DNA from 2 places in the Bradyrhizobium sp. AZCC 2262 genome. Region 1 is predicted to be linked to the other one. Evidence: riboswitches for the same ligand, from Rfam matches in the RefSeq annotation. Region 1 holds a riboswitch; the other holds the start of a gene.
The links. Region 1 has a riboswitch for S-adenosylmethionine ahead of metX (homoserine O-acetyltransferase MetX). Riboswitches for the same ligand answer to the same signal wherever they lie in the genome.
Positions count from the first base shown of each region.

Region 2: another riboswitch for S-adenosylmethionine. It lies ahead of V1283_RS34975 (O-succinylhomoserine sulfhydrylase); the one in region 1 lies ahead of metX (homoserine O-acetyltransferase MetX).

Region 1 is NZ_JAZHRT010000001.1:8,999,228-9,014,580, reverse strand. It holds gene V1283_RS42360 (AraC family transcriptional regulator) at 1-491, shown strand, start outside; gene ftrA (transcriptional regulator FtrA) at 575-1,579, opposite strand; gene V1283_RS42350 (carbon-nitrogen hydrolase family protein) at 1,658-2,413, shown strand; gene V1283_RS42345 (MBL fold metallo-hydrolase) at 2,488-3,249, shown strand; gene metW (methionine biosynthesis protein MetW) at 3,270-3,938, opposite strand; gene metX (homoserine O-acetyltransferase MetX) at 3,948-5,138, opposite strand; SAM riboswitch at 5,221-5,300, opposite strand; gene V1283_RS42330 (chorismate mutase) at 5,477-6,337, shown strand; gene V1283_RS42325 (pyridoxal phosphate-dependent aminotransferase) at 6,367-7,464, shown strand; gene V1283_RS42320 (prephenate/arogenate dehydrogenase family protein) at 7,461-8,402, shown strand; gene V1283_RS42315 (hypothetical protein) at 8,643-8,867, opposite strand; gene V1283_RS42310 (heme o synthase) at 9,087-9,998, opposite strand; gene V1283_RS42305 (GYD domain-containing protein) at 10,087-10,380, opposite strand; gene V1283_RS42300 (cytochrome C oxidase subunit IV family protein) at 10,413-10,811, opposite strand; gene V1283_RS42295 (heme-copper oxidase subunit III family protein) at 10,821-11,543, opposite strand; gene V1283_RS42290 (cytochrome c oxidase subunit 3) at 11,656-12,360, opposite strand; gene V1283_RS42285 (cbb3-type cytochrome c oxidase subunit I) at 12,357-14,132, opposite strand; gene V1283_RS42280 (cytochrome c oxidase subunit II) at 14,209-15,042, opposite strand.
Region 2 is NZ_JAZHRT010000001.1:7,429,706-7,445,058, reverse strand. It holds gene V1283_RS34990 (OpgC domain-containing protein) at 1-772, shown strand, start outside; gene V1283_RS34985 (SGNH/GDSL hydrolase family protein) at 769-1,527, shown strand; gene V1283_RS34980 (SGNH/GDSL hydrolase family protein) at 1,541-2,575, shown strand; gene V1283_RS34975 (O-succinylhomoserine sulfhydrylase) at 2,720-3,913, opposite strand; SAM riboswitch at 3,986-4,065, opposite strand; gene V1283_RS34970 (2'-deoxycytidine 5'-triphosphate deaminase) at 4,175-5,281, shown strand; gene V1283_RS34965 (PQQ-dependent sugar dehydrogenase) at 5,370-6,719, opposite strand; gene V1283_RS34960 (MATE family efflux transporter) at 6,962-8,404, shown strand; gene V1283_RS34955 (hypothetical protein) at 8,450-8,917, opposite strand; gene V1283_RS34950 (hypothetical protein) at 9,079-9,606, opposite strand; gene V1283_RS34945 (SRPBCC family protein) at 9,603-10,004, opposite strand; gene V1283_RS34940 (VOC family protein) at 10,151-10,510, opposite strand; gene V1283_RS34935 (helix-turn-helix transcriptional regulator) at 10,563-11,402, opposite strand; partial or broken gene V1283_RS34930 (MGMT family protein) at 11,412-11,741, opposite strand; gene V1283_RS34925 (hypothetical protein) at 11,878-12,348, opposite strand; tRNA gene V1283_RS34920 (tRNA-Gly) at 12,916-12,989, shown strand; gene V1283_RS34915 (hypothetical protein) at 13,518-13,886, shown strand; RNA gene ssrA (transfer-messenger RNA) at 13,934-14,294, shown strand; gene V1283_RS34905 (hypothetical protein) at 14,413-14,973, shown strand; gene V1283_RS34900 (methyl-accepting chemotaxis protein) at 15,091-15,353, shown strand, end outside.

The DNA of each region.
Region 1 (15,353 bases):
AGCTCATGCAGAAGACTTTTACCAACGACGACGTGATGATCCGCGATGTGCCCCCAACGCCGGTGGCGATCATAGAGCATCGGGGCGATCCGGCGACGCTCGGCGCCACCATCCAGCGGTTCATCGCGTGGCGCACGGCCGCTGGCCTGCACCCCAAGACAAGTCCGACCTTCAATGTCTGGCGTTCCGAGCGGCGTCCTGCGTCGCCTGCCGACTATAGCGTGGACCTTTGTGTCGGGACCGACCAACCGATCGAGGCGAACGGCGAGCGGATCAAAGCCGGCGAGATCCCTGGCGGACGCTGCGCGGTGCTGCGCGTCGTCGGCAACACCGACAATCTGGAGCCCGCCGCGCTATACCTTTATCGCGACTGGCTTCCGGCCAGCGGCGAAGAAGCACGCGACTTCCCGATCTATTGCCAGCGGGTGAGCTTCTTCCCGGAGGTGCCGGAGCATGAGGCGGTCGCGGAAGTTTTTCTGCCGCTGAAATAGCGCCCTCTGACGGCGGCCTGTCCCTTCCGATCGCAAGAAACGGTCAGGCTGCTGTCCCCCCTCGGTCGCTCCCGATTCACGGCCTAGTTGGCCGGCGCGCGGAAGGCAGCCCGGTAGTGCGCCGGGCTGGTGCCAAGCCGCAGCCTGAAATGATGCCGCATGGCGTCGGCGGAGCCAAAACCGGTCTCGGTCGCGACGCCTTCGATCGGGATCCGCGTTGCTTCCAGCAACTCGCGCGCCTTCGCGACGCGCGTCTGCACCACCCATTCACCGGGCGACATCCCGGTTGCATCCTCAAAACGGCGGATGAAGGTGCGCCGGCTCATTCGCGCCTTGGCGGCAAGGCTCGAGATCGTCAGATCGCGATCGAGATGGCGCTGCGCCCAGGTGAATATGGCGGCGAGAGCATCGCCTTGGATCGGGGGGACCGGTTGCCGGATGTATTGCGCCTGACCACCTTCGCGATGTGGCGCGATGACCAGGCGCCGCGCCACATGATTTGCGATCTCCGTGCCGTGATCGCTCCGCACGATATGCAGGCAGAGGTCGAGCCCCGCCGCGCGGCCGGCCGAAGTCATGATATCGCCGTCGTCGACATAGAGCACATTGGCATCGACCTGCACGCGCGGATACCGCCGTGAAAGCTCTTCGGTATGCGCCCAGTGCGTGGTGGCGCGCCGGCCGTCGAGCAGGCCGGCGGCGGCAAGGATGAAGGCTCCCGCGCAGATCGAGGCCACGCGCGCGCCGCGCCGGTGCGCACGCCGCAGCGCGTCGAGCATCGCGGCTGACGGCGACTCCACGATGTCGCGCGATCCCGGCACGATGATCGTATCCGCGCGGGCCAATGCCCCCAATCCGGCGTCGGCTATGACCTTGAGGCCGTTGTTGGCCGCCAGCGGCTGTCCTGGCCGCTCGGAGCACACGACGACGCGATACCAGTCCGGGCCCATCGTCGAGAGACCGAACACCTCCAACGTCAGGCCGAGCTCGAAGGCGCTGACGCCGTCATAGGCCAGCACCGCGACGACGCGTTGCGCGCCTTCCCTGCGGGATTTCCCCGGCAGACCTGGCATGATCCTGCTTGGCATGATCTTCACGATATACGGCATTCGTGCCACTGGCAAGATGGCGTCGCGCGGTTCACGTTCGCCCCCAAGGAGGCGAGCATGACTTTTCTGATTGCGACCTGCGAATTCCCCGACCGGGCCGACCTGGCCGCCGGGATGTGGCAGCGGCTTGCCGGCGAGTTCGAGAAGTCTCCGGTCGATCTGCTCGTCCTCCCCGAGCTCGCCGGCGTCGACAGCTTCTGGACCAGCCCCACTTTCGATGAAGCGGTCTGGCGCCAGGCCGCCGCGACGCATGCGACGCTCGAGGAGCACCTGCGGCCCATCGCTGCGAAGCGCATCGTGGGGACGCGCGCCATCGCTGAAGGTGCAAAGCGATGGAACGAGACGTTTCTATGGACGCCGGAGCGCGGCCTGGTTCGCGGCCGGGCCAAGGCGCTGCTGCCGCAGCAAGAAGGCGGCTGGGAAGAAACCTGGTTCGACCGCGGTTCGCAGTACGCCGAACCGGTGCGCGATGGCGCACTCTGCTATAGCGAACTGGTATGCACCGAACTCATGGTGAGCACGGCCGCGCGCGGTCTGGGGCAGTCGGGGGTTCAGGTGATTGCCGCGCCGCGTGCGACCGGCGGCCATCCGCGCTGGGAAGTAGCTTCGCGAATGACGGCCATCGCCGCGGGTGCGTTCGTGGCGACGGCCAACCGCCGTGGCGCGAGGCTTGCGGGCGGCAGCTGGATCGTGGCGCCCGATGGCGACATCCTCGCGCGCACCAACGTGAGTACGCCGATCGTCAGTCTCGAGATCGATCTCGCTTTGGTTGAGAGCGCGCGACTGACCTATCCGCGCAACGTCAGGGATTGAGCGGCCTCAGATTTCGAGGCTGCCGCGCGGGAATATTTTTTATTGCGGATGATCATTATTGAGAGGGCAGGACGATGAAACTGCGGCTATTGCGCAACGCCACGCTGAAGCTGGAGATACGCGGCCGGATCGTCCTGATCGATCCATTCTTTGCCCCAAAGGGATCGCGCCCGTCCTTTACTGGGCGCGCGCCCAACCCGCTGGTCGAACTGCCGGCAAGCCCGGAAGAAATCCTCGATGGCGTCGAACTCGTCGTCGTCTCGCATCTGCATGCCGACCATTTCGATCCGGTGGCGCAATCCCTGGTGCCAAAACATCTTCCGATGATCTGCCAGCCGGGAGACGAGGACAAGATCCGGTCGTACGGATTCAGCGACGTCATGCCTCTTGCCAAAATCATCGATTGGAACGGCATTCGCCTGCAGCGCCGCGAGGGCAGTCATGGCCTGGGACCGGTGGTGAAGAAAATGGGACCGGTGATGGGTTTCAGCATCACGGCAAAGAACGAACCGGCGGTCTACTGGGCCGGCGACACCGTGCTCTATCCGGCCGTCGAAGCCATCATCACGGGCACTAAGCCCGAGATCATCATCATCCATCCCTGCGGGGCACGATGGGACGGCGATCTCATCACGATGGATGCCGCAGAGGCCGTCGCGACCTGCCGGCTGGCGCCTGACGCCGTGGTGATCGCCACCCACATGGAATCGCTCGACCACGCCACCGTCTCGCGCGACGAACTGAGGCGGTATTCGATCGAGCAGGGCGTATCGCCGCAGCAACTGCTGATACCGCTGGATGGAGAGACCCTGCAGTTGGCATCGAGACAGGCTTGAACGTGTGGCCGGGGAAAGCGTTACTTCCCTGCCCCACCCCGGCTCAGCAAAAACACGCCCTGCTCGCCGAACATGTTCCAGACCCACCAGGGCAGGTTCAGCGGCACCGGGCGGCCGTAGAGATCGAGCGCGACGGCGCGCTCCATCTTGACGTTGATCTCGTCGCAGAGCTGCACGAAATCCTTGATGGTGCAGAAGTGGATGTTCGGCGTGTCGTACCAGGTGGCGGGCAGGTTTTCGGTGCGCGGCATGTGCCCGCCGACCAATAGCTGCAGCCGCATCTTCCAGAAGCCGAAATTCGGGAATGAGACGACCGCGCGCCGGCCGATGCGCAGCAGATTTTCCAGCACGACCTTCGGCTGCCGCGTCGCCTGCAGCGTCTGCGACAGGATCACGTAATCAAACGCATCATCAGGATAATTGACGAGGTCGGTGTCGGCGTCGCCCTGCACCACCGCGAGCCCCTTGGCGACGCAGCGGTTGACGCCCTCGCGCGACAGCTCGATGCCGCGGCCGTCGATGCCACGGGTTTCCAGCAGTTGCAGCAACTCGCCATCGCCGCAGCCGACGTCGAGCACTTTTGAGGCGTGCGGAATCATTTCCGCGACGAGAAGATGATCGGTGCGATAGTTACCCGTGCGATCGGGCGCTACGCCGCCGAGCGGCAAGGCCTGTTCCTGAAGCGCCATGTCAGCCACCTAACCCAATCCGCGCGCCTTGCCTGCCGATTGCAGGAAGGCGCGGGAAATGTCGAAGAACTCGGGAACGTCGAGCAGGAAGGCATCATGACCACGATCGGTCTCGATCTCGGCGAACGACACCCGCGCGCTGGACGCGTTCAGCGCATGCACCAGCGCCCGCGATTCAGAGGTCGGAAACAGCCAGTCCGAAGTGAACGACACCACGCAGAAGCGGGTCTTGATGCCGCGAAACGCCTGCGCCAGCACGCCATCGTGGTCGGCGGCGATATCGAAATAATCCATCGCTCGCGTCAGATAGAGATAGCTGTTGGCGTCGAAGCGTTCGACAAAGGACGAGCCTTGATAGCGCAGATAGCTTTCGACCTGGAAATCCGCGTCGAACGAGAAGGTCGGCAGATCGCGGTCCTGCATCCGGCGACCGAACTTGCGATGCAGCGCGGCGTCGGAGAGATAGGTGATGTGTCCGGCCATCCGCGCCACGGCCAGCCCGCGATGCGGATGGGTGCTGCGTTCGAAATAGCGCCCATGATGCCAGTCCGGATCGGCCATCACGGCCTGCCGGCCGAGTTCATGAAACGCGATGTTCTGCGCCGAATGGCGTGTCGAGCAGGCGACCGGCAGCGCCGAGAACACGCGCTGCGGATAGGCGGCGGTCCATTGCAGCACCTGCATGCCGCCCATCGATCCGCCGATCACGCAGAACAATGTTTCGATCCCGAGCCGATCGAGCAACATGGCCTGCGCGCGGACCATGTCGGGGATGGTGATGAGCGGAAAATCCAGCCCCCAGGCCTTGCCGGTGGCCGGATTGGTCGAGGCCGGACCGGTCGATCCCATGCAGCCGCCGATCACATTCGCACAAATGATGAAGTATCTGTCGGTATCGAGCGGACGGCCGGGACCGACCATGATTTCCCACCAGCCGGCCTTGCCGGTCAGGGGATGCACATTGGCGACATGCTGATCGAGGGTCAGCGCGTGGCAGATCAGTATGGCGTTGGAGCGATCGGCGTTCAGTTCGCCATAGGTCTGATAGGCGATCTGGAACGGCGCGAGATCGATGCCGCAATCGAGCTTCAGCGGCTGGTCCATGCCGAACTTCGCCACAGGCGAGGTCGGATGATCGGCCTCATGGGCGCGATCCTCGCTGTGAATCGACGGACTGGGTATCGAATGCACGTTTGTCATTTCGGCACCGACCTCCTTGCGGAGGCTCTACAGACAGAATCAGGCCATAAAAAACCCGGCCTGAACAAAGGTTCGGCCGGGATCAACTCTGTCCCCGGCCTGTTTAGCGAGTTGTTTAACGTGGCTGCAAGCCGGCCGGCTCAAATGACCACGGAATGGAACAAAGCTAGTCCCGCCCAGGCATTTCGTCAAGGCAGGCGGGGGGCCGGACAGATGGTTAATCGGATCGTGCAGGGCTCCCCCGTGACGTTTCTCTTTGCTTTCAGCGCCCGTCTTTCCTAATCAATGCGACTGTCTGCCGGCCGCATCGGGCTGTTCCGGCACCAAGGTTTTTTCCGATGTCCAAGGCACCGTTCAAGGCACCCCCGGCCCCGCCCTCGCTGCAGGAACTGCGCAAGGAAATCGATGCGATCGACGAACAGGTCCATCGCCTCCTGATGGCGCGCGGCGACATCATCGACCGGCTGATCCAGGTGAAGCAGACGCAAGAAGTCGGCTCCGCGTTCCGCCCGGCGCGCGAGGCCAGCATGATGCGCGAACTCGTCCGGCGTCATCGCGGCATCCTGCCGCTCGACACCATCGAGAGCATCTGGCGCGTCATCATCTCGACCTTCACATACGTCCAGGCGCCATTCTCGGTGCATGCGGACGTCTCGGTCGGCGAGCCTGCGATGCGGGATTCGGCGCGATTTCATTTCGGCTTCGTCGTGCCTTATGTGGGCCATTTCAGCGCGCAGGCGGCGGTCGAGGCGGTGGCGAAATCGAAGGGCGATCTGGCGCTGGTGTCGGCGACCTCGAGCCGCACGCCATGGTGGCTCGCGCTGGAGGCCAGCGGTGCACCGAAGATCACTGCCCGGCTGCCGTTCCTCGAACGCGCCGATCATCCGGCGGCACTGCCGGTGTTCGTGATCTCCCGGGTCGCCGACGACGCCATGGTGACGGAGGTCCAGTTGTGGAGCGTGCGCGTCGCCGGCTGGAACGCCGATATCGCCCGCGCGCTGGCGCCGCTCGCCGAAATCGTCGCCGTGCCCGACACCGCCTTCGACGGCGCGGCGCTCTTGGTGTCGGATGCCGGCACCGGTTTCGAGAAGATCAAATCCGCCCTGATCCAGGCCGGTGCCTCGGTGCGCTCGTCGGCCCTCGTCGGCAGCCACGCAACGCGCTATACGGTGCCCCCGAACGGGTCGACCAAGGTTTAAACGGCCCGCCCGAAATTCCGGAGTTGAAGATGAACCGCCCCGTGCCGAATCCCGGCATTCTCGATATTGCGCCCTACACGCCCGGCAAGACGCCGGTGCCGGAGCCGGGCCGCAAGGTGTTCAAGCTGTCCGCCAACGAGACCCCGTTCGGGCCGTCGCCGAAGGCGATCGAAGTCTACAAGGCCGCGGCGGCGCATCTGGAGGACTATCCGGAAGGCACTTCGCGGGTGCTGCGCGAGGCGATCGGCCGCGCCTACGGGCTCGATCCCAACCGCATCATCTGCGGCGCCGGCTCGGACGAAATCCTCAATCTCTTGGCGCACACCTATCTCAGCCACGGCGACGAGGCGATCTCCACCGCCCACGGTTTTCTGGTCTACCCGATCGCCACGATGGCGAACGGCGCCAAAAACGTCGTCGCGCCCGAGACCGACTTCACCGCCGACGTCGATGCCATTCTCGCGCGCGTGACGCCGAAGACCAAGTTGGTGTGGCTGGCCAATCCAAACAACCCGACCGGGACTTATGTCCCGTTCGACGAGGTCAAGCGGCTGCGCGCGGGATTACCGCTGCGTGTACTGCTGGTGCTGGACGCCGCCTATGCCGACTATGTGTCGCGCAACGATTACGAACTCGGGCTCGAACTGGTGGCGACCACCGAAAACACCGTCATGACGCATACCTTCTCCAAGATTCACGGGCTGGCGGCTTTGCGGATCGGCTGGATGTTCGGTCCTGCCAGCATCATCGACGCGGTCAACCGGATTCGTGGGCCTTTCAACGTCTCGACGCCGGCGATGCTGGCGGCGGTGGCCGCGATCGAGGACACCGCGCATGTCCAGATGTCGAAGGCGTTCACCGAGCAGTGGCGCAACTGGATCACCGAAGAGGTGACAAAACTCGGGCTGAAGGTGACGCCGAGTGTCGCGAATTTTGTGCTGATCCATTTCCCGCTCGACAAGGGCAAGACCTCGATTGAGGCGGACGCGTTCCTCACCAGACGTGGCCTGGTGCTGCGGGCGCTGAACAATTACGGACTCCCCCACGCCCTGCGCATGACCATCGGCACCGAGGAGGCCAATCGCCTCGTCGTCGACGGCCTGCGCGACTTCATGGCGGCGAAATGAACGGGACGCCGATTTTCCGGCGCGTCGCGCTGATCGGCTTCGGCCTGATCGGCGGCTCGATCGCGCGCGCGGCGCGGGCCCAGGGGCTCGCCAGCGAAATCGTCACCACCGCGCGCTCCGAAAAGACGCGCGCGAGGGTGTTGGAGTTGGGTATCGTCGACCGCGTGCTGGAAACCAACGCGGAAGCCGTCCAGGACGCCGACCTCGTGATCCTCTGCATCCCGGTCGGCGCCTGCGGGCCGGTGGCGCAGGAGATCGCGCCCTTCCTCAAGGCGGGCGCGATCGTCTCCGACGTCGGCTCGGTCAAGGGCGCCATCGTCCGTGAGATGGCGCCGCATCTGCCGGCGAGCGTCCATTTCGTTCCGGCCCATCCGGTGGCGGGCACCGAACACTCCGGACCCGACTCGGGTTTCGCCGAACTCTTCATCAACCGCTGGTGCATCCTCACGCCACCCGACGGCGCCGATCCCATGGCGGTCGAAACGTTGCGCGCGTTCTGGGCCGGCATGGGAGCCAAGGTCGAGATCATGACGCCCGACCATCATGATCTGGTGCTGGCGATCACAAGCCACCTGCCGCATCTGATCGCCTACACCATCGTCGGCACGGCGGACGAGCTGGCGCAGGTGACGTCGTCGGAAGTGATAAAATTCTCCGCCGGCGGCTTTCGCGATTTCACCCGCATCGCGGCTTCCGACCCGACGATGTGGCGTGACGTGTTCCTCAACAACAAGGAAGCCGTGCTGGAAATGCTTGGCACCTTCAATGAGGATCTCTCAAAACTCACCCGCGCGATCCGCCGCAATGACGGCGAAGCGCTGTTCGAGCATTTTACCCGCACCCGTGCCATCCGCCGCGGCATCGTCGAGATCGGCCAGGATTCGGCCGCGCCGGATTTCGGCCGGCCGCATCCGCCGTTGGGGAAGAAGGCGGAGTGATTCTATCGTCGTCCCTGCGAAAGCAGGGACCCATAACCACCGTCGGCGATTTTTTGAAAGAAAGCCGGCCACCATCTCGAAACACAACACCCGCCGCAGCGTATGGGTCCCGGCTCGCGCTTCGCTTGGCCGGGACGACGGCGAGATTCAAAACATCCTTGTAGCCCGGATGAGCGAAGCGATATCCGGGGCGGTGTTGGAGAAGTCCCGGATATCGCTACGCTCATCCGGGCTACGAAACTATTTCCGCGATTTCATGAGCCGCGCGATCGGATGTCGCATCACGAGTCGCGGCGCCATCGCCTGAGCGTCGATCGGCGATCGCGCCGATCCGATGCCGAGGTCGCCATTGGGATGGTAGAATGCATACATCCCAGGCTCGTCTATCATGTGCTGCGCCGACGCGGGCGACCCGACCAGTGCGGAAAACGCCACGACGGCGCCAAAAAACGGGATTCTGATCATCTTGCTTCTCCTCAATATCGACCCTTCAAGGGTCGTCAGAGAGCAAGAGCGGCGTAGCTGCGACTACATTCCCGGCAAAGCTGGATCGGCCGATCACGCTTCGGCGATCCGGATTTGAACGCACGCACACCGAGTTTGATCGCATGAGCACGTAGGATGGGTGGAGCGAAGCGATACCCATCGCTGCCCGGGAAACGAAGCGTTGGACTTCGCTCTAGACTAGAGAGGCTGCACGTAGGGTACAGCATCCATCAACAGCACACCAAAAAGCAGGGCCAGATAGAGCATGGAAAACACGAACAGGCGACGCGCAGGCTGCCTTTCCTTGTCATTGCTCCGACGTACCTGCCATGAGAGAAAAATCATGATCGCTCCAAGCATCGCCGCAGCCGCGCCATAGATCGCCCCCGCGAACCCCGCTGCCCAGGGCAGCAGGGAGACAGCAGCCAGAAGAACGCTATAGAGAAGAATCTGGCGCTTTGTTTCGGCCCGGCCGGCTACGACCGGCAACATCGGCACCCCGGCGCGAGCATATTCTCCGGCAAGATTGAGCGACAGCGCCCAGAAATGGGGTGGTGTCCAAAGGAAGATGATCAGGAACAGGATGAGCGGTTCGAGCCCGACATTCCCTGCGGCCGCGACCCAGCCGATGACAGGAGGGAGTGCACCAGCCGCACCGCCAATGACGATATTTTGCGGTGTTCGGCGCTTGAGCCACATCGTGTAGACGACGACATAGAAGAAAATTGTGAAAGCAAGCAGCGCAGCCGCGGCCATGTTCAGGAAAGCGCCGAGGCTTAGAACGGCGCACGTGCCAAGCATCAGTCCGAAAACCAGTGCTTCCGAGCGCGATACACGGCCGCCGGGAATTGGACGCGTGGCAGTGCGCGCCATCAACGCGTCGATGTCGGCGTCGTACCACATGTTGAGCGCACCTGCGGCGCCAGCTCCGGCGGCTATGCAAAAAAGAGCAACGACACCGGCGAAGGGATCGATGTCGCCCGGTGCGACCATGAGACCGACCAGTGCGGTAAAGACGACCAGCGACATAACGCGCGGTTTCGTCAGCGCGACATAGTCCCCAATGCTGGCATAGCTCGCGCGAACGAGAATTGAACGATTGATTTGCATGAGATCAATGCCTCCTCTTGCCCGCGACAGGCGGCATCTAATGGACCTTGCGAGCTTGCTTCCGGGGACTACCCCCACCTTCTGCCGACTAGCCCAGCGAGCTAATGACTTCCCGATAGGCGGCTTCAGGAAACGCTTTCAGCGTGCGTGTCCGGATGTTCCCCAGCATGCCCAGCTGCAGATTAAAACGCGCCGCGACGGCATCATCAGGAGCTTCATAGATCGCGACCATGTCGTAGTCGCCCATGGTGAGGAAAAAGAGTTTGAACTCGCCGCCCATCTCCTTGAGCGCTTTCTTTGCCGTATCCAGACGACCGGGCGAGTCCTTTACCTTCTGGATGCCCTGGTCGGTCCAATTTGCGAGCATGACGTATGTGGTCATGACCTCCTCCTTCTGATGCGAGGCGGCAGTATCTAGGTCGGCGACGCGAAGAACAGGGCCCGGATGAGGTGCGTGTACTCGGATTCGAACACCATGATGGCCACGAAGATCAGCACCGCCACTGGCGGCAGCAGGATGGCATAGGCCAGCGCCAACCGCTCCCAGGCCATGTGCATGAAGACGGCGACGATCAGGCCGGCCTTCAACACCATGAACAGCAAGATCAGCGACCATCTGAGATAGCCATGGAGGCCAAAGTAGTCGACGAGATAGGAGCAGGTGCTGAGGACGAACAACCATCCCCAGACCACGAGATAGAGCTTGATCGGGTGCTGCTGCCCCTTTACGTGCGTGGTTCCTGCCGCGACTGTGTCATGCGCGTGAGTGCGTAGCGAAGGTTGTTGTCCGTCTATTACTGCTGTGCTTGTCATGCGCCGACCTCACCAAAGATAAAAGAAGGCAAAGATGAAAACCCACACGAGATCGACGAAGTGCCAGTACAGGCCCATGATTTCGACGTTCTCGTAATGGCCTTTCCTGCTCGTGAAGAAACCGCGCCTTTCGACGTCGAAGTCGCCCCGCCAGACCTTTCGCGCGATCGCGATCAGGAAAATCACGCCGATCGTCACGTGGGTGCCGTGGAATCCGGTGATCATGAAGAAGCTTGAACCAAACTGTTCCGCGCCCCAGGGGTTGGCCCAGGGCCGGACGCCCTCCATGATCAGCTTGGTCCATTCGAAGGCCTGCATTCCGACGAAGGTTGCGCCAAATGCCGCTGTGACCAGCATCAACACTGCCGTCTTGGCGCGATCACGGCGGTAGCCGAAATTGACGGCCATCGCCATCGTCCCGCTGCTGCTGATCAGGATGAAGGTCATGATGGCGATCAGGATGAGCGGGATGTGCTTGCCCCCGATATTGAGGGCGAAGACTTCGCTCGGGTTGGGCCACGGCACCGTCGTGGACATTCGCGCGGTCATGTAGGAGAGCAGGAAACAACTGAAGATGAAGGTGTCGCTGAGGAGGAAGATCCACATCATGGCCTTCCCCCAGGAGACATTCTTGAATGCGCGCTGATCCGAGGACCAGTCGTCAGCAATGCCCTGCCAGCCGGCAGCTCGCGCAGGCGATTCTCCAAGGTGAGTCAGCGCAGTCTCTGCCATCTGGTCTCTCCCAGAGCGTTTTCCAGCGAAGTGGACACCGGTTCGCATCAAGAAAACGCGTCAAATCAAAAATCCAGAGCCCCGTTCCGATTTCATCGGAACGGAAAAGGCTCTAGGTGAGCAACCGCCGACAGATGTCGACGAAATCGTCCGTCCAGCCCGTCAGCAGACCAAGCAAGACGAGCCAGACCAACAGCAGGAAGTGCCAGTAGATCGTGCAGAGCTCCACGCTCAGGCGCACCTGGGCCATCTCGGCGCCACGCCACACTTTGGCAGTCGTCCTCTCGAGGGCCACCAGGCCGCCCATCAGGTGCAGCCCGTGCGCCGCGGTGATCATGTAGAAGAAGGAATTGGCCGGATTGGACGTCACGAAATAGCCCGCGGCCCTCAGCTGTTGCCACGCCAGCAATTGCCCCACCAGGAATGTAACGGCGGATGCTGCCCCTGCGCACAGGCCGATGATTACACCGTCCATGTCGTCCCGGCGCGCGGCCACGTATGCCCATTGCAGCGCGACACTGCTCAGGACCAGGACGCCGGTGTTGAACCACAGCAGCGCCGGCACGGGCATTGCCCGCCAGTCCGCCATGTTCATGCGCATGGAGTAGGCGCTGATGAAGAGTGCGAACAACGAGGTGGCGACGGCGAGGAACACTCCCAGTCCGATCTTCGCTGCCGGCAAGGTCATTGCTCCCGTGCCCGGGAAGTCGTCGATCGAACCTTCTTCCAGCCAGGGTTTGGCTGTCAGCCGTTGATGCGAGAGCCACCATCCGACGATGACCGCTATCACAGCCATGAACAGGACGATGGCGCTCACGGAGCAGCTCCCTGAGCAGCTCGTGTCGCCGGTGGCTGGTTCTGCGGAATGAAGTCCTGCGCGGCACCTGGCACGCTGTAGTCATACGCCCAGCGATAGACCACAGGGAGCTCCTTGCCCCAGTTGCCGTGCCCCGGCGGGGTCTCCGGCGTCTGCCACTCCAGTGTCGTCGCCCGCCATGGATTGCCGCCTGAAGGTCTGCCCCTGAACAGGCTCCAGACAAGATTGAACAGGAACACCATCTGGGCGAAGCCCACGATCAAGGCCATGACGGTGATGAAGGCATTGAGCGTATGGACGTTCGGCGTGATGAACGCCGCTTCGCCAAGGTCATGATATCGCCGCGGAACTCCCTGCAGCCCGAGATAATGCATGGGGAAGAAGATCAGATAGGCACCGAGGAACGTGACCCAGAAGTGAAACTTGCCCATCCAGTCATCCAGCATCCGCCCGGTGACCTTGGGGTACCAATGATAGATCGCCCCCAGCACAACCATGATGGGCGCCACGCCCATCACCATGTGGAAATGCGCGACGACGAACATGGTATCCGAAAGCGGCACGTCCACGACGACGTTGCCGAGGAAGAGGCCGGTGAGCCCGCCGTTCACGAATGTGATGATAAAGCCGAGGGCGAACAGCATCGGAACGGTGAGATGAATGTCGCCGCGCCACAGGGTCAGCACCCAGTTGTAGACCTTGATGGCGGTCGGGATCGCGATGATCAGCGTCGTCGTGGCGAAGAAGAACCCGAAATGCGGGTGCATGCCGCTCACATACATGTGGTGCGCCCATACGACGAAACTGAGCGCGCCGATTCCCACGATAGCCCAGACCATCATGCGATAGCCGAAGATGTTCTTTCGCGCATGCGTGCTGATCAGATCGGAAACGATGCCGAAAGCCGGAAGTGCGACGATGTAGACCTCAGGATGGCCGAAGAACCAGAACAGGTGCTGGAACAGGATCGGGCTGCCGCCGCCATACTTCATCTGCTGGCCCATCTCGACGAGTGCGGGCATGAAGAAGCTGGTTCCCAGCAAGCGGTCGAACAGCATCATGACAGAGGCGACGAACAGCGCCGGGAAAGCCAGCAGCGCCATCACGGTAGCCGTGAAAATGCCCCACACCGTCAGGGGCAAACGCATCAACGTCATGCCGCGCGTGCGCGCCTGCAGCACGGTCACCACGTAGTTCAGCCCGCCCATGGTGAAGCCGATGATGAACAGGATCAGCGACGCCAGCATCAGAACGATGCCCCAATCCTGCCCGGGGGTGCCGGAGAGAATCGCCTGCGGCGGGTACAGCGTCCAGCCGGCGCCGGTGGGCCCGCCGGGCACGAAGAAGGTCGACGCCAGCACGACAACTGCGAGCAGGTAGACCCAGTAGCTCAGCATGTTCACATAAGGGAAGACCATGTCCCGGGCGCCGACCATCAGCGGGATAAGGTAGTTGCCGAAGCCTCCCAGAAACAACGCCGTGAGCAGGTAGATCACCATGATCATGCCGTGCATGGTGATGAACTGGAGATATTGATTTGCATCGATAAAGGAGAATGTGCCGGGAAATCCCAGTTGCAGGCGCATCAGCCACGACAGCACCAGCGCGACCAGCCCGATTGCCGACGCCGTCAGCGAGTACTGGATCGCAATGACTTTGGCGTCCTGCGAAAAGACGTAGTGCGTCCACCAGCTTTTGGGGTGATAGAGCTCAACCTCCGGCACTTCTGCAGGCGGAGCGTCCGCGATTGCGTCATACGGGACATCGACCATAGAAATACCTCCTCGGTCGTTTCCATCGGGGGTGAGTTGGTTTCACTTGCCCGATCTATCTGCGCAACGGCACTTTCTACTTGTCGCCGGATTTGTACGTCGCCTTCATAACGGCGTTCCGGCGTGACAGTTCTGCAAACGTCTGCTGCTTCTCCAGCCAGGCGTGATACGCACCCTCTTCGTCGACGATAACCTTGGCTCGCATCTGCGCGTGCGCTGCGCCGCACAGCTCGGCGCACAGCACATCAAACGTTCCGGTTCGGATCGGCGTCATCCAGAAATAGGTGACCATGCCGGGGACCATATCCATCTTGGCCCGGAACTCTGGCACGTAGAAATCGTGCAGGACGTCGACGGAGCGCAGCAAAACCTTGACCGGCTTCCCGACCGGGAGGTGCAAGTCGCCATTTTCGATGACGACGTCGTCTTGCCCGTGCGGGTCGTCGCGATTCAAGCCCATGGGGTTGTCGGGGCCGATGTTGCGGACATTGGTCGTACCCATCCGGCCGTCCTTGCCCGGAAGGCGGAAGCTCCATTGCCACTGCTGGCCCATGACCTCGATCTCGGTGGCGTCGGCCGGAACCGTGACGAACTGGTGCCAGACAAACAGGCCGGGCGCCAACATCGCTGCGACGCCGATTGCGGTCCCAACGGTGAGCCACGATTCGAGCTTCTTGTTCTCAGGATTGTAGTGTGCCTGCCTTCCCTCCTTGTGATGGAAGCGGAAGACGCAATAGGCCATGAACGCGATCACCGCGAAGAACACCACGCCGGTGATCCAGAAGGTGATGCTGATCGTGTGGTCGATGTAGCTCCAGTTGGTGGCGATCGGCGTCCACCACCACGGGCTGTAGATGTGAAACAGCACCGAGCCGACCGCAACCAGAAGCAGTACGATAGCGACAGCCATCCCTCGCTCCTTCTTGCCACTAAAGGCAACGGAGAGGAATCAGAGGGCGGAGCTCGCATCTGTCTCGATGGCTGACTTCACATGCGCCATCGCAGTGCGTCTTGCCTCACCCATTTGACCGGTCGCGACATCAAAACGTGGCACGGAGCACACGTTACGACCGCTAATCATCGGATCCGGGCGTCTGACAATCAAGATGATACGCGTCGCGCCGCGCGTCAATAGATCAATAAAGAACGTTGCGATGCAGCACACTGGTGCCAGCACAATCGCTCGATGATGACGCGATGCACCAAATGACCTCCAGCGTG
Region 2 (15,353 bases), 1.6 Mb from region 1:
GGCGCTGCTGTTGCGCTTCCGCCCCGTCAACATGGACGTGCTGCCGCTCTACATCGTGCTGATGCTGTTTCTGCCGATCATCCTGTGGCTGATGAAGTGGCGGCCCGACGTGTCGCTCGGCCTCTCGGTGCTGTTGTACGCGCTGACCTGGCAGTTCGACTGGTACCTGACGGCCTATCCCGGCGGCTTCTGGATCTTCAACCCGTTCGCCTGGCAGTTGCTGTTCGTGTTCGGCGCCTGGTGCGCGCTGGGTGGCGCCGCACGGATGTCGCGGATCCTGTCGTCGCCGGTGACGATGTGGATCTGTATCGCCTATCTGACGTTTGCATTCTTCGTCACGTTGACCTGGCACATCCCGCAGCTCAGCTTTCTGATGCCGAAGCGGCTCGAACAGTGGATGTACCCGATCACCAAGACCGATCTGGACGTGCTGCGGTTTGCCCATTTTCTGGCCCTGGCGGCGCTCACCGTGCGCTTCCTGCCCAGGGATTGGTCGGGCCTGAAATCGCCCTGGCTGCGACCATTGATCCTGTGTGGCCAGCATTCACTTGAGATATTCTGTCTCGGCGTCTTCCTGGCCTTCGCAGGGCATTTCGTGCTGGCCGAAGTTTCCGGCGGTGCCTTCTTGCACGCCCTGGTCAGCCTTTCCGGAATCCTCATCATGTGGGGCGTGGCGTGGGTGATTTCGTGGTACAAGCATTCGGCCGACAAAGATGCGTCCAAGACCAAGCGCACGGGCGGCAATGCCGATATGGCGGGAGGGAGCGTATGAGGCCCGGTTCTGGAGCCGTACTGGCCCTGTCCCTGCTCGCCGGCCTTGCGGCCACCGGTTTGGCGCGTGCCGAGGATGCCCCCCAGACCTGTGAGGTGCCGCCCTATCTCCTGAGCACCGAAAGCCTGCTGCCGAAGGTCGCCGACGCCGTCAAGAATGGCCGGCCGCTGACCATCCTCGTGGTGGGCAGCCGTTCCTCGACCATCGCCGCTTCAGCCGACAGCGCCTATCCCGCCCAATTGCAGGCCGCGCTGAAGGAGAAGCTGCCCTCGATCCCGATCAATCTATCCGTAGAACTACAGCCCGGGAAAAGCGCGGAGGAAACCGACACCACCCTCGTTAAGCTGGTGGAAGCAAAAAGGCCTACTTTGGTCATCTGGCAGACCGGAACCGTCGATGCTATGCGATCCGTCGATCCCGACGATTTTCGCGGCGCCGTCGGCGACGGGATTGCTGCGCTGCAAAACGCGGGGACCGATGTGGTTCTGATCAATCTGCAATACAGCCCGCGCACGGAGACGATGATTTCTGTGCCGCCATACCTAGATAATATGCGCGTGGCGGCGCAGCAGCACGATGTTCCGCTGTTCGACCGCTTCGCCATTATGCGTCACTGGAACGACGCCGGAAATTTTGACCTGTTCAGTGCCGTTCATGGCACCGACATGGCCAAACGTGTTCATGCCTGTCTCGGCCGCGCGCTGTCGAAATTTGTGCTCGATGCGGCCCGCCTCGGTCAGGCGCAGCAGAATTAGGGAACTAGCGTTAATGAGCCGTCACTACCCTTTTTGTTTGTCGACATTGCCGACCGTCTTTTTTGCCGCGAGCCTGGCGCTGTTGATGCCTGCCTCGGTGTCGCCCTTGCACGCCGAGACGGCCCCGCAACAAACCGCCCAGCAGGCGGCGCTGTCCGACCACGCCAAGACCGAAAACAAGACTGAAAAGAAGCCCTCCGCTGAAAGCGCCCCGCCGCAGGCCGCGCAGACGGTTGCCGTCAATCCGGCCGCGCAGAAGGGTATCACCGGCAAGGCGATCGACAAGGTGAAGGAGGTCGCTAAATCCGCCGGCGACATCTTCAGCCGCGTTCCGTGCCTGCCGCCAAAGGGCGGCTCCAAATCGATGGGGTCGCTGCCGCATGTCGCCAGCAAGCTCGTCGCGGGTCAGCCGGTGGTGATCATCGCCTTCGGTTCGTCATCGACCGCCGGCTATGGCGCGACGTCGCCGGATTTCAACTATCCCAACCGGCTCGCGGCGCAATTGCGCCGGCAATATCCGACGGCCGACATCTCTGTCGTTAACGCCGGCAAGGGCGGCGAGGACGCGCCGGAGATGATGAAACGGCTGCAGACCGCCGTCATCGACATGCATCCGGACATGGTGATCTGGCAGGTCGGCACCAACGCCGTGCTGCGCAACCTCGATCCGGGCGAGACGGCAAAACTCGTCGAGGAAGGCATCACGCGCATTCAGGCAGCGGGCGCCGACGTCGTGCTGATCGATCCGCAATATTCGCCGCGGATCAACGAGCACGCCGAGAGCGCCGGCAAGATGATGACGCTGCTCAACAAGACCGCCGAGCTTCGCAAGGTCGGCATTTTCCCGCGCTTTGCGGTGATGAAAGACTGGCACGAGAAGCAGTCGATCCCGATCGAGAATTTCGTGATCGCCGACGGCCTGCACATGAGCGACTGGGGCTACGCCTGCTTCGCGCAACTGCTCGGCGACGACATCATCAAGTCGGTCGGCCAGATCAAGCTCGGCGTCAACGTGCCCGCCGACGTGCGGGCGTACCGGCCGATGTGAACCGTCGTCCCTGCGAAAGCAGGGACCCATACGCCGCGGCCCTAGTAATTAGAGGCAGTGGTCGACGCCTTGCCTAACTCACAACGCCCTGTGGTTATGGGTCCCTGCGTTCGCAGGGACGACGATAGTGTTGCGGTTACCTGCTCACGCCTTCTCCAGCGCCGCCGCAAAATCCTCGATCAGATCATCCACATGCTCGAGCCCGGCGGAGAAGCGGATAAAGCCTTCGCTGATGCCGAGCTCGGCGCGCGCCTCCGGCGTCAGCCTTTGATGCGTCGTGGTCGCGGGATGGGTGACGAGGCTCTTGGCGTCGCCGAGATTGTTGGAGATGCGCGCGATCCGCAGCGCGTTGAGGCAGCGGAACGCGGCCTGCTTGCCGCCCTTGACCTCGAAGCCGATCAGCGTCGAGCCCGCGCGCATCTGCTTCTTCACCAGCTCGGCCTGCGGGTGATCGGCGCGGCCGGGATAGATCAGCCGCGAAATCTTCGGGTGCGACGCGAGCGCGTCGGCGACCTTGCCCGCCGTTTCGGTCTGCGCGCGCACGCGCACGCCAAGCGTCTCCAGGCCCTTGAGCAGGGCCCAGGCATTGAACGGCGAGAGCGACGGCCCGGTCTGGCGCATGAAGTTGTGGATGTGCTCGGTGATGAAAGCTTCCGACGACAGGATGATGCCGCCCAGGCAGCGGCCCTGGCCGTCGATATGCTTGGTCGCGGAGTAGACCACGACGTCGGCGCCAAGCGAAAGCGGGCTCTGCCAGATCGGCGTGGCGAAGACGTTATCGACGATCAGCCGTGCGCCGCCACTGTGCGCGATCTCGGCAATCGCCGGGATGTCGAGCACGTCGAGCGTCGGATTGGTCGGGCTCTCCAGGAAGAAGGACTTGGTGTTCGGCCGCAACGCGCGCCGCCACTGGTCGAGATCAAGACCGTCGACCAGCGTTGTCTCGATGCCGTAGCGCGGCAACAGATCCTGCACCACGTAAAGGCACGAGCCGAACAGGGCTTTCGAAGCGACCACGTGGTCGCCGGCCCGGAGCGGTGCGAGGATAGCGGTCGTCACCGCGGCCATGCCGGTCGCGGTCGAGCGCGCGGCTTCCGCGCCTTCGAGCTCGATCATGCGGCGCTCGAACATCTCAATCGTCGGATTGGAATAGCGCGAGTAGATAAAGCCGGGATCCTGGCCCTTGAACCGGGCCTCGCACTGCTCCGCGCTGTCGTAGACATAGCCTTGGGTGAGGAACAGCGCCTCCGACGTCTCGCCGAATTGCGAGCGCAGCGTGCCGCCATGGACAAGCCGGGTTTCGGGACGATAACGCTTGGTAGAAGTAGTCTCAGACATGTGACCTCCGCCGTGACCATCTTGGAAAATGGTCACAAAAAACCGGCCTGGAAAAATTTCCACAGGCCGGGATCACACGTGTCCCCGGCCTGTTTAGCGACTTATTTAACGTGGCTGCAAGCCGGCCGGCTCAAATCACCACGGGATAAGTCATGCTGATATTACCTCCCGCCCTTCCCGTCAAGGCGGCCATCGGATAACCCCTAAAAGCCCATATATAAGAGGTTTGGATGAGTTTTGGGCCGTATTGAGGATCGCGCCGTGCCGTTCACGCTTCCGCCCGACGCCAACGGGATTCTGCCGGACCGCATGATCGCGGCGATGGCGGATGCGGGCCTGATCCTGCCGGAATATCCCTTTGTCGAAAGCCAGATCCAGCCGGCGAGCCTCGATTTGCGGCTGGGCAACATCGCCTACCGGGTGCGCGCGAGTTTCCTGCCCGGTCCCGGCGCCACCGTTGCCGAGCGCATTGACGAGTTGAAGCTCCACGAGATCGACCTCTCGGACGGCGCGGTGCTGGAGACCAACTGCGTCTACATCGTGCCGTTGCTGGAGAGTCTCGCGCTGCCGTCGTCGATCGTGGCGGCCGCCAATCCGAAGAGCTCCACCGGGCGGCTTGACGTCTTCACCCGCGTGATCGCCGACGGCACCCGCCGCTTCGACATGATTGGCGCCGGCTATCACGGCCCGCTCTATGCCGAGATCAGTCCGAAGACGTTTCCTGTGTTGCTGCGCGAGGGCTCCCGGCTCTCTCAGGTGCGATTCCGCACCGGCGATGCCATCCTCGACGCCGACGAGCTCGACGCGCTGCACGGTGCTGAGCGGCTGGTCGATATCGACGACGCAGATTTGGCCAATGGCGTGGCGCTATCCGTCGATCTCTCCGGCGCGAACACATCAGGCTTCGTCGGTTACCGCGCCAAGCGCCACACCGGCGTGGTCGATATCGACCGCCGTGGCGGTTACGCCGTCGGCGAATTCTGGGAGCCGATTCCGGCTCGATCAGACGGCAGCCTTATCCTCGATCCCGGCGAATTCTACATCCTTGCCTCGAAGGAAGCCGTGCAGGTGCCGCCGGATTACGCCGCCGAAATGGTGCCGTTCGATCCGCTGGTTGGCGAATTTCGCGTGCATTACGCGGGATTTTTCGATCCCGGCTTCGGCTATGCCGGCGCCGGCGGGAAGGGCGCGCGCGCCGTACTCGAAGTGCGCTCGCGCGAGGTGCCGTTCATCCTCGAGCACGGCCAGATCGTCGGCCGGCTGGTGTACGAGAAAATGCTGTCGCGGCCCGCCGCCATGTATGGCCAGCGCATCGGCTCGAACTACCAGGCACAGGGCTTGAAGCTCAGCAAGCATTTCCGGGTGTAGTCGGTTTCCCCGTCATTGCGAGCCAACGGGTCGCGCGAATGCGCGCCGGATGACAGGCTCCGCGAAGCAATCCATCCGTCCGCGCGTTTCACCGCGATGCCGATTTCGCTGCCGGCGTCACGCGCCACACCGTGTTGCCGACGTCGTCGGCGACCAGCAGCGCGCCCTGCCTGTCGAGCCGCACGCCGACGGGGCGGCCCTGCGCCTCGCCCTTGTCGTTGAGGAAGCCGGTCAGCACGTCCTGCGGCGCACCCGAAGGCTTGCCGTCCCTGAAGGGAACGAAGATCACCTTGTAGCCGGCGCGCGGCTTGCGATTCCACGAGCCGTGCTGGCCGATGAAGGCGCCATCTTTCATCTCGGGCGGAAACAGATTGCCGGTGTTGAAGGTAAGGCCAAGCGAAGCCGTATGCGCGCCGAGCGCATAATCCGGGGCCATCGCCTTCTGCACCAGGTCGGGCCGTCGCGGCTCGACGCGCGTGTCGACGTGATCGCCGTAATAGCTGTACGGCCAGCCATAGAACGCGCCTGATTTCACCGAGGTCATGTAATCGGGAACGAGATCGTTGCCGAGTTCGTCGCGCTCGTTGACGACGACCCAGAGCTCGCCGGTCTTCGGATTCCATGATGGACCGTTCGGGTTGCGCAGGCCCGAGGCGAACACGCGCCATTGGCCGCTGGCACGGTCGACTTCCAGAACCGCCGCGCGATCCTTCTCGGCCTCCACCCCGTTTTCGCCGACATTGCTGTTGGAGCCGACCGTTGCATAGAGCTTGGTGCCGTCCGGGCTTGCGGTGAGGTCCTTGGTCCAATGGTGATTGAGCGTGCCGGCGGGGAGATCCGCAAGCTTGACGCCCGGCACGCTGATTTTGGTGTCGCCCTCGTGATAGGGGAATTTCATGATCGCATCGGTATCGGCGACATAGAAATCTTCACCGACCAGCACCATGCCGAACGGTGAATTCAGGTTGCTGAGAAACACGCTGCGGGTTTCAGCTACCCCGTCGCCGTCAGCGTCGCGCAGCAGCGTGATGCGGTTGGCGCTCGGAACCCCGGCCCCCGCCCATTTCTGCGCCTGCCTGTAGACAAAACCCTTGATGCCCTTGCCGTCGTCCGGCTTGGGCGGCGCGTTGCTCTCGGCGACCAGCACGTCGCCGTTCGGCAGCACATAGACCGTGCGCGGATGCGCGAGCCCGGTCGCGAAGGCACTGACCGTCATGCCATTGGCGGCGATCGGCTTGGCGCCATCCGGCCAGCGGCTGACCGAAGCGATATCGACCGTCGGGATCCATGAATGTTCCGGCGGCGGCAGATTGGGCGAAGGACCGTAGCTCTGCGCCACGGTCGCGGTGTTGGTCGAAGTTTCCTTGGGGTCGTTACAGGCGGCAAGCGGCAGCGCCAGTGCGGCGACGCATATTGCCAGGAGGATGTTCTTGCGCATGACGGGGTTCCCTGGGGGTGTCGTCTTACCAATGCGATGCCGGCCCAAACGTTCGTAACGGGCCGCATGAATTCCGCGTGAAATGGCTGCCGGGGCACGCCTCGCGCTCAGGTGGAGGGGCGGAGCGCGACCCTGCTGCACAATCCCGCAGGCCCCCATTGCACCCTGCGCACGTGGAATCACCCACCGCCATGCTAGGAACGGGCGCGCCGTGGAACCAAATCCACGTGCGGGGAGCAGAAATGTCCGACCTCGGCGTTGCCGAAATTCCCGTAGACGAGAAGGAGCGCCCGCTTCCACCGCCGGAAGCGCCGTTGAAGAACGCATTGGTCGACGGCCCGATCCTGCGCACGCTCTTGTGGTTGGCCTGGCCCAACGTGATCGCGCTGACCGCAGGCACCTGCGTCGTGATCGCGGAGACCTCCTATATCGGCCGGCTGGGCGTGGAATCGCTGGCCGCGATGGCGCTGGTGTTTCCAACCGTGATCCTGACCATGACCATGTCAGGCGGCGCGATGGGTGGTGGCGTGGCGTCGGCGATCGCGCGCGCGCTCGGTGCCGGCGACATTGACCGCGCCTCGATGCTGGCGGCGCATGCGCTCCTGATCGGCCTATGCTTTGGCCTGACCTTCATGCTGGGCATGCTGATCTTCGGCCCCGCTTTGCTCGAACTGCTCGGCGGGCGCGGCAATGTGCTGACGCAGGCGGTGGCCTATACGCAGATTTTCTTCGGCGGCGCGGTGGTGCCGTGGCTGATGAACACGATGTCCGGCATTTTGCGCGGTACCGGCAACATGAAGCTGCCGTCGCTCATGATGCTCTCGTCGGCGATTTGCCAGATCATTCTCGGCGGCACGCTGGGCCTGGGCCTCGGCCCGATTCCGCAATTCGGCATGCGTGGTGTCGCCGCCGGTTCGTTGACCGCCTACCTGATCAGCATCTCCGTGATGTCCTGGTATCTGTTCTCCGGACGCGCGCGCGTCGTTCCCAAGATCCGCGGCCTTCGCATTCGCATGCCGATGTTCATCGACATCCTGAAGGTCGGCGCCATCGCCTGTTTCTCGCCGCTGCAATCGGTTTTGACCATCAGCATCTTCACCCACATGCTGGCGAGTTTCGGCACCGAAATTCTCGCCGGCTACGGCATCGGCGCGCGGCTCGAATTCATGCTGACCTCGATCGCCTTCGCGGTCGGCATCGCCTCGGTGCCGATGGTCGGCATGGCCATCGGTGCGGAGCGCATCGCGCGCGCCCGCAGGATCTGCTGGATCGCGGGGCTTGTCGCATTCGTCTCGGTCGGGGCCGTCGCGAGCTTCATCGCGATATTCCCCGACATCTGGGTGAATCTTTTCACCGACGATGCGAGCGTGCGCGCCGCCAGCCGGCAATATCTGTCTACGGCGGCGCCGATGTATGCTTTCCTCGGCCTTTCCACGACGTGCTATTTTTCATCGCAAGGCGCGGCCAAGGTGATCGGCCCGGTGCTGGCGCAGACTGCGCGGCTGTTGTTCATCGGCACCGGTGGCTGGTGGCTGTCGACGCACGGCGCCACCGCGCAAAACTCCTTCACGCTGGCGGCGTCGTCGATGGTGCTGCTCGGCGTGCTGTCATGCGTCAGCGTGATGTTGACCCGATGGGGGCCGAAGTTACGGCCGATCGCGGCGGTGCGGCCGGCGCTGTTGTGATGCTCGTCATTGCGAGCCAACGGGTCGGGCGCGCATGCGCGACGATTACCGCCGCCGGTGACGCCGGCCATGACGGCCGCCGCCGACATTGGCCATGCGCATCAGTTGCGGGACCATGCTCATCAGTTCGCCGCCGCCAGCGCCGCCGAGCATGCCCATGACGTCGCCGCCTCCGATGCTGCCGAAATTCGCGCCGCCGGTGGTTACGCCGTAGCCCTCGGGCACATAACCGCCGCCGAAGCCGCCGGGAATTCCGCCGCCGCCCATCATGCCACCAAGACCACCGCCGCCGCCTTCCATCATACGGCTCATCATCGGGCCCATGGTCTGCATCATCATGGCGAAGCGGCGCTTGCCCATCTTCGCCTTCATCATTTCCAGCATCGGCGCCATCTGCGTCATCATGTCTTGGCCGCCGCCGGCGAACTGCGCCTTTGCCGGCGTCGCGGTCAGGGTGAACAGCAAAAGCAGCGTGGCCGCTGCCTGACAGACTACCTTGTCAGCTCCAGTCATGGTTCGACTCCTCATGCGCGGGCGGCCGCGGGCGCGGCGCCATTCGGACGCACGCGCCGAGGCTAGGAGTGGGCAGGGAACCGATCTGTGCGAAAGATCACGCTAGAGCATGATCCGGAAAAGTGGGCACCGGTTTTCCGAAGAGATCATGCTCAAACAAATCAAGGCTTTCGGCGGGCGGTGAACTCGGTGACGACGCGCCATGTTGCGCCGTTGTCGGCTGAGACTTCGCCGCGCCAGAGGAATGAATCCGCGGTGATGTCTGCAAAACTCCAGCGGGCCAGTTGGCCGTCCGGCCGCGTGCCCAGCTGCACGATATCGCGGCCCTCCGCGCGGCCGATCATCTGCAGAAAACTCCGCGTCACCGGATCGGTCCACTGAATCCGCCAGGCGTCGATATCGGGATCGTAGACCCGCAGTGTCGTGCCGTAGGAATTGAACCTGGCGGCGGCATCGCCGTGCCGCAGTTCGCCCCGTGGCGGCACGATCCAGACATCCTGGATCGCGCGGCCTTCCAACGCCCAGCCGAAATGCCATTCGCCGGCGCGGCAACGCTCCCTGCCATCCTCGGAAAATTGCCTGACATCGAGATCCCAGGAGCCGACGAAGCGGCCGTAGAGATCCATCCTGCCGGCGCGGTCGGGCGAGGGGCCGTCCGCGCCGAGGGCGTCGAGAAACGCGCAAGTCATGCCGCGCTGCGTCCCAAGGCCTTCTGCATGGCGAGCAGGCCGAGATCCATCTGTGCGTCCATGTAGGGCGCGATTTCGTTCGGCAGCACGTCGGCGATCCACGCGAAGCGGGTGCGCCCGTCGTTTTCGGCGAAGACCTGAGCGGAAGCGCTGTGCTGCTTGATACGTTCGCTGACGATGGCATAGACCAGCCGCCGCTTCTTGTCGTCGCAATCGACCAGGATTTCGCGCGCCACCGTGCCGTTGCCGAATGTGACGATGCGCGCGTCGCCGTCGAGCCTGGTGTCGGTCACGAAGCCGGGCACCAGCCGCGTATGCAGCGCGCCGAAATCGCGCAGGGCGTCCCAGACGTGATCGGGGGACGCGTCGATGATAATTTCCTTGTGAATGGAGGCCATGTGTTTTCCTTTCAAGTGTTCGTCATCCTGAGGTGCGAGCTCTTGCGAGCCTCGAAGGATGAGGGTTCGGTGCTCGCGGCCATCCTTCGAGACGCGCGCAGCGCGCTCCTCAGGATGACGGCCGTGTGCGCGGAGAGAGCGACGTCCTACGTGCAAACCGCCTCGACATTGTTGCCGTCGGGATCGATCAGGAACGCCGCAAAGTAGGTCGGGCTGTAGTCCGCCCGCGGCCCGGCGCCGCCATTGTCTCGGCCCCCGGCTTTCAGGCCCTCGGCATGGAATTGCTTGATCGCCGCATGATCCGTGGCGCGGAACGCGACATGCGCGGCTGATCCCGCCGATCCCTTGTGCAGATGCAGCCAGAGCGCTGGTGCGCCCTTGGGGCCGAAGCCTGCGCCGGAATCGTCGCGCGAGCACAGCACGAAGCCGAGCGGCGCGAGCGCTGCCGTATAGAAGCGCACGCTGGCGTCGAGATTGCCGACGCGTAATCCGATGTGGTCGTACATGAGTTTCTCCAGTTCAAAGCGCGCGAAGTCGCGCGGCCTGGAGAAAGCCTAGCTAGTGGAGGGCCAGCCGTTCTTGGAAAATCTTGCGGTCACCCCGCGAGGCCTGACGGAATTTTAGCGGCGAAGCGCCGGCGGCGCGGCCAAACGTGCGCACGAAATTCGAGAGGTCCGCAAAGCCGACGTCATAGGCGATATCGGTAACCGGGCTGTCGTCGTCGGCGAGCCGCCGCGCCGCATGGCGCAGCCGCGAGCGCAGCAGATATTGGTGGGGCGTCACGCCGAGCACATCCGAGAACAGCCGCAGGAAATGGAATGGGCTGATCCCGGCCTGATCGGCGGCGTCTTCCAGAGTGATTGGCCGGTGCGAGTTTGCATCGATCCACAGCGCGGTCTCCACCGCGCGGCGGCGGTCGCGCGCAGCATCAAAGCCGGATTTGCGCGGCTTGCCGGAAACCACCTCGACAAAGCGGCTCGCCAGCACCTGACCTATCTCGTCGAGACCGATGTCGCTGCTGCCATCTGCTGCCGATTGCGCCAGTTCCCCGAGCACCACGAGTTCCGGTAGTGGCGGTACGGAGCCGATCTGCCAGGGCGTCTGGCTGTCGCCGATCGCTTCCACCAGCTCTGCGTCTAAGAAGAACGACAGGCACTCGTCGCCGCAGACGTGCTCGTGGGTGCAGGTATATTCATCGCCGGGATGGCCGATCAGCACAGATCCCGCCACCAGTTCGCTGAACTTGCCGCGGCAATGCAGGCCGAAACTGCCCTTGCGCACATAGGAAATCGAATAACGGCGATGCTGCTCCGCAAACGGCTTGTCGCCGGGCCCCGCGGTGCAGCGAAAGTCGGAAACGGAAATGGATTTGCGTTCGAGAAGCGTGGTCGCCGTCATCCCGCAGATTTAAGGATGCGGGCGGGGCGGTGCAACCGGCATCAGCACGTCGAACAGCGTCTTGCTGGCAGTGGGGTGAGCGCCCTCGATCGAGAGCAGCCGGCGCTTGGAGACCGCCCCGCCGTGCGGCGAAATCTTGTCGGCATAATTGCCGGCTTCGAGCACGCGGTGGCAGGGCACGATGATCATGAAGGGGTTGCGGCCGATCGCCTGCGCCACCGAATAGACCGCGCCGGATGCGCGCAAGGCCGAGGCAATTTCCGCATCGGGTCTCCCAGCAAGACGGCGAACGGAACGCTTGGCGGATGGCGCGAGGTCGGCTACCCGACGGCCGTAACCTCGCCCTGGAGGATGGACCAATGTGCACCCTGTTCCTGCAGCTTATGGAAACGGCGGGTGCGTCACCACTCCTGCTCACGAAGATGCAGGCGCCGGCACGTGCGGCGCAGCCCGTGACGACCGCAGAGCCGACCGTTTAGGAGGCCAATCCTGCTGATTGTTCAATTGCGACAACTATCGCATCCATCTTCGCTCGACTATCGCGCGGATCTTTGGCGCCCCCAGGTATCCAATTGGGGTCGCGCAAGTTGCCCCGCAATTCTGAAAGCAAGGCAGATGCCTGGTCGGGTGCATCAGCCATGAACATATTTTTATAGCGTCGTGCAACTTGGAATGTCTGAAAGAGCGCAACCCATTTAGCCCACGCATCGTCGTACGCACCCCATATTTGCACATCGGTAATTTTATCGATCTTGTTGGCTTTAAGTTCGATTGTTTTGTACACCGCGGCTTTTAACGCGGCGGCAGCGGAGACACATGCGTCAATAGTCGTGTTTTTTAGCTGCCGGCGAAATGTGTTGGCATTATACCAATTTGCCGCAGCCGAGACTGCCGAAAAAAAGGCCGACACGGCGGCCGCAATCCAAGCAATAGTTTGCAAACTCACGATGACCTCCTATCCCCATTGACAGCTGCGGATTGTACGCGCGCCACGTTACACTTCAAGCATGCCGCTCGTCGCGATTGATCGAGCTGAAACTGCCAGTTACCTTGTTGTCATTCACATCGATAAGCGTGAGAGATTCCGATTTATATGTTTTTCCCGCGTCTCTCGTGAACGTCGTGTTTCCTCCAGCATGAAGCACCGGTTAAGTCGCACGTTGTAATGATTCTCGAATACTTCGAGACCTTTGCGCTCGTCCTTCGGAAAGTCTTTCTCGAACAACTGCTCGGCTCGTTTGCCGCAGCGTTCTTGCAGTTCGTAAACCTCTTTGCGGGATTGAGGGCTCTGAGCGGAAGCGGTAACGCCTTAGAAACAGACCCAGACGACCAGTAATGCTGTATGCCTCATACATTTTCCCCGCCCTTGCCGGACGAAACTTACCCTGCCACGCAAAACTGGGCAGGGACCGGCTGATTACTTGCACTGGATTTACCCGTTCCGGTCCGGTAAGAATTGCCGAATTGCGGCTTTCGGTGCCTAGGCGGTGTCTAAGAGACCAACAAGCCTTCTGCGGGCGTAGTTCAATGGTAGAACGGCAGCTTCCCAAGCTGCATACGAGGGTTCGATTCCCTTCGCCCGCTCCACTCCATGGTGCATCCCTATCCCTGCATCGGGTTCATCGCCTCGACCGTTGTCTGTTGCAGAACCGCGCCGCATCACCCGCCTGAATACGGATGCCGGCAACGGGGGTCGCGCATCTGCTGTTGCCGCGCCTCATACTGTACCTGTGTTTCAAGGCGCACTTTGCCGGCGGCCTCTGCAGATCCGCCCGATGGGAACCGGTCGGCCCTCGTTTGCGCCTGTGCGCCAATCGCAAAATGTAGGCGTGATTGCTACGACGAGTGCCGTCCGCATTTCATCTTCTCCCGTGTTACTACGGGAGGGTAGTCGCTTGGTGGTAAACCGGTGCGCTGACGAAGAGCGCCGAGAGCTTCTTCGCTGCGCTGGCAGGACCTTCGACTTCGTTCCGCATGAACAGGAGAGCAACAGTCTCGTCTAAAAAGCTGGTCGCTCAGAAAAGGGGCTCCCATTTTCTCTGGAATCTGGCCTCCTTAGTTGCCGGAGAGTTCGTGTGATTCGCGAATTGATGACAGTCCACAATGGAGGCTGCCATGAAAGCGTTCGGTCGCGTACTAGCGATGTTCGGTATTCTTCTTCTGGTGTCGTTTCGTGCTGCCGCTCACGATCCGTCGATGCCGCACCACGAGTGGTTCAACGCGCAGGAAATGAACCCGGCCGCACGGAAGCGGCTCGGTGTCCCCTGGAAGTCATGCTGCGACAACGGCGACGTATTCAAAACCCGCTTCAGGGTGGCTGAAGATCGCTCGGATCAGTGGCAATACCTGAAGGATGGAGAGTGGAGAACTGTCCCGCCTGACATCATCAAGGAAGGGGATACGCCGGACCAACTGCCCGTGCTGTTCATCAACAGGCACACGGGAATGGAGCTCTGCTTCTTCGTGCCGAAGGGTGGATTGTGACGCTTTAGGCCTGTCGCCAGCTCCACCCGTCGACTATGGGCAACACCGGCCTATCTTTCGCGAGCGATCACGCGTAGGGTCGCTTCGTCGCAAGACGATGGCGCTGAACCTTAGAGTGGACTGCGGGCAGACCCGGGGGCAGTACCCGGCGCCTCCACCTTAGCAGCTTGAGCTTAAAGGTCTCATCTCGGTGAGATCGATTCTGCCGAAAGGTCGAATCCCAGGGCTGCTAGGGCGGGGGCGAACCAGGATCGATGGTCGCAAAGAAGCTCTGAATTGTGCTCGGCATGATACCGCCGTTATCGGGTCAAAAACCTAAATGCAAACGATAACGTTGCATTGAACGAAGTGCGCCTCGCGGCGTAACCGTTCGGGGTTGGTCCACCTAGCAACAGAACGGCCATCGCCGCGTCAGCCTTCGGGTTGGCGCGGCTTTTATTTGCGGCCCGGCTCACGCCTCGCGCGTTGCTTCAATTTCCGTGTCTGCCGTGCTAGGCATGAGGCATGTCCAGCAAGGGAGTGAGCGTTGACCCAGGCGATCACGTCCAGCGACACCTCCCGCAATAATCTCCTGATGGTCGCCGCCGGCGGCATCATCTCCGGCATCCTCACGCCGTTGTTGCCGGGGCTGATCGACATGATCGCGGGCGGTTCCGGGCAGCTTCGCATTTCGCTGATCGCGGTGCCATTTGCCGTGCTCGTCTTCATTCTGGTGCGGCGCTTCAGTGCCAATCCGATTTGGGCGGCGGGGCTTGCGGCGATCATCACCATGGTCGCTTTTGTCTGCGCAGTGAACGCGGCCATCTTTATCGAGGGACAGACCGCGGGCGCTGCCACGGTCATGCGCTATCTGCTCGCCGGATTGACCGGCGGCCTTGTCGGCGCCGCCGTGATGGCGCTGGGGATCGGGCTGTTGCCTTCGGGGCCGCGTGCCGCGGCCGCATGGTGGCCGATGCTGACCACGGGCGCGCTTGCCGGCACGCTGCTGGCGCTCGACAATGCGCTTGGCCTCGACCGGATCTCGTTGCTCTATCCGGTCTGGCAGGCGGCGGTCGCGTTGCGGCTGGTGATGGCGTTGCGGTCCTGACTGCCCAGGGCCGCGTGCAGCCCCGTAGTTCTACCGTCGTGCATTAAAGCCTGCATTAAGGCTGCCTTAGCCGAGTTCCGCCTACGTTGCTCGCTCCTCACGCAGCGGAATCACAATATGCAGATCGGTCGACTCTTTGCGGTATCGATGCTTTCGGTGACGGTCCTGGCGGTCATTCTTGGTGCCGGGGTTCTTGTCCCGCAATACCGGACCTTTGCCAGCAAGAGCGAGGCGATCAAGGCGGTGGAGGCCTACGGCACGGTGCTGGCGGTCGGCCAGCAGGTTGCCGGCTACCGCGCGCCTTATGTCGGTCCGTTGTTTCAGGAAGGCGCCGCGACGCAGGCCCAGCTCGATGTGGCGGCGAAGGCCGTGCAGACCGC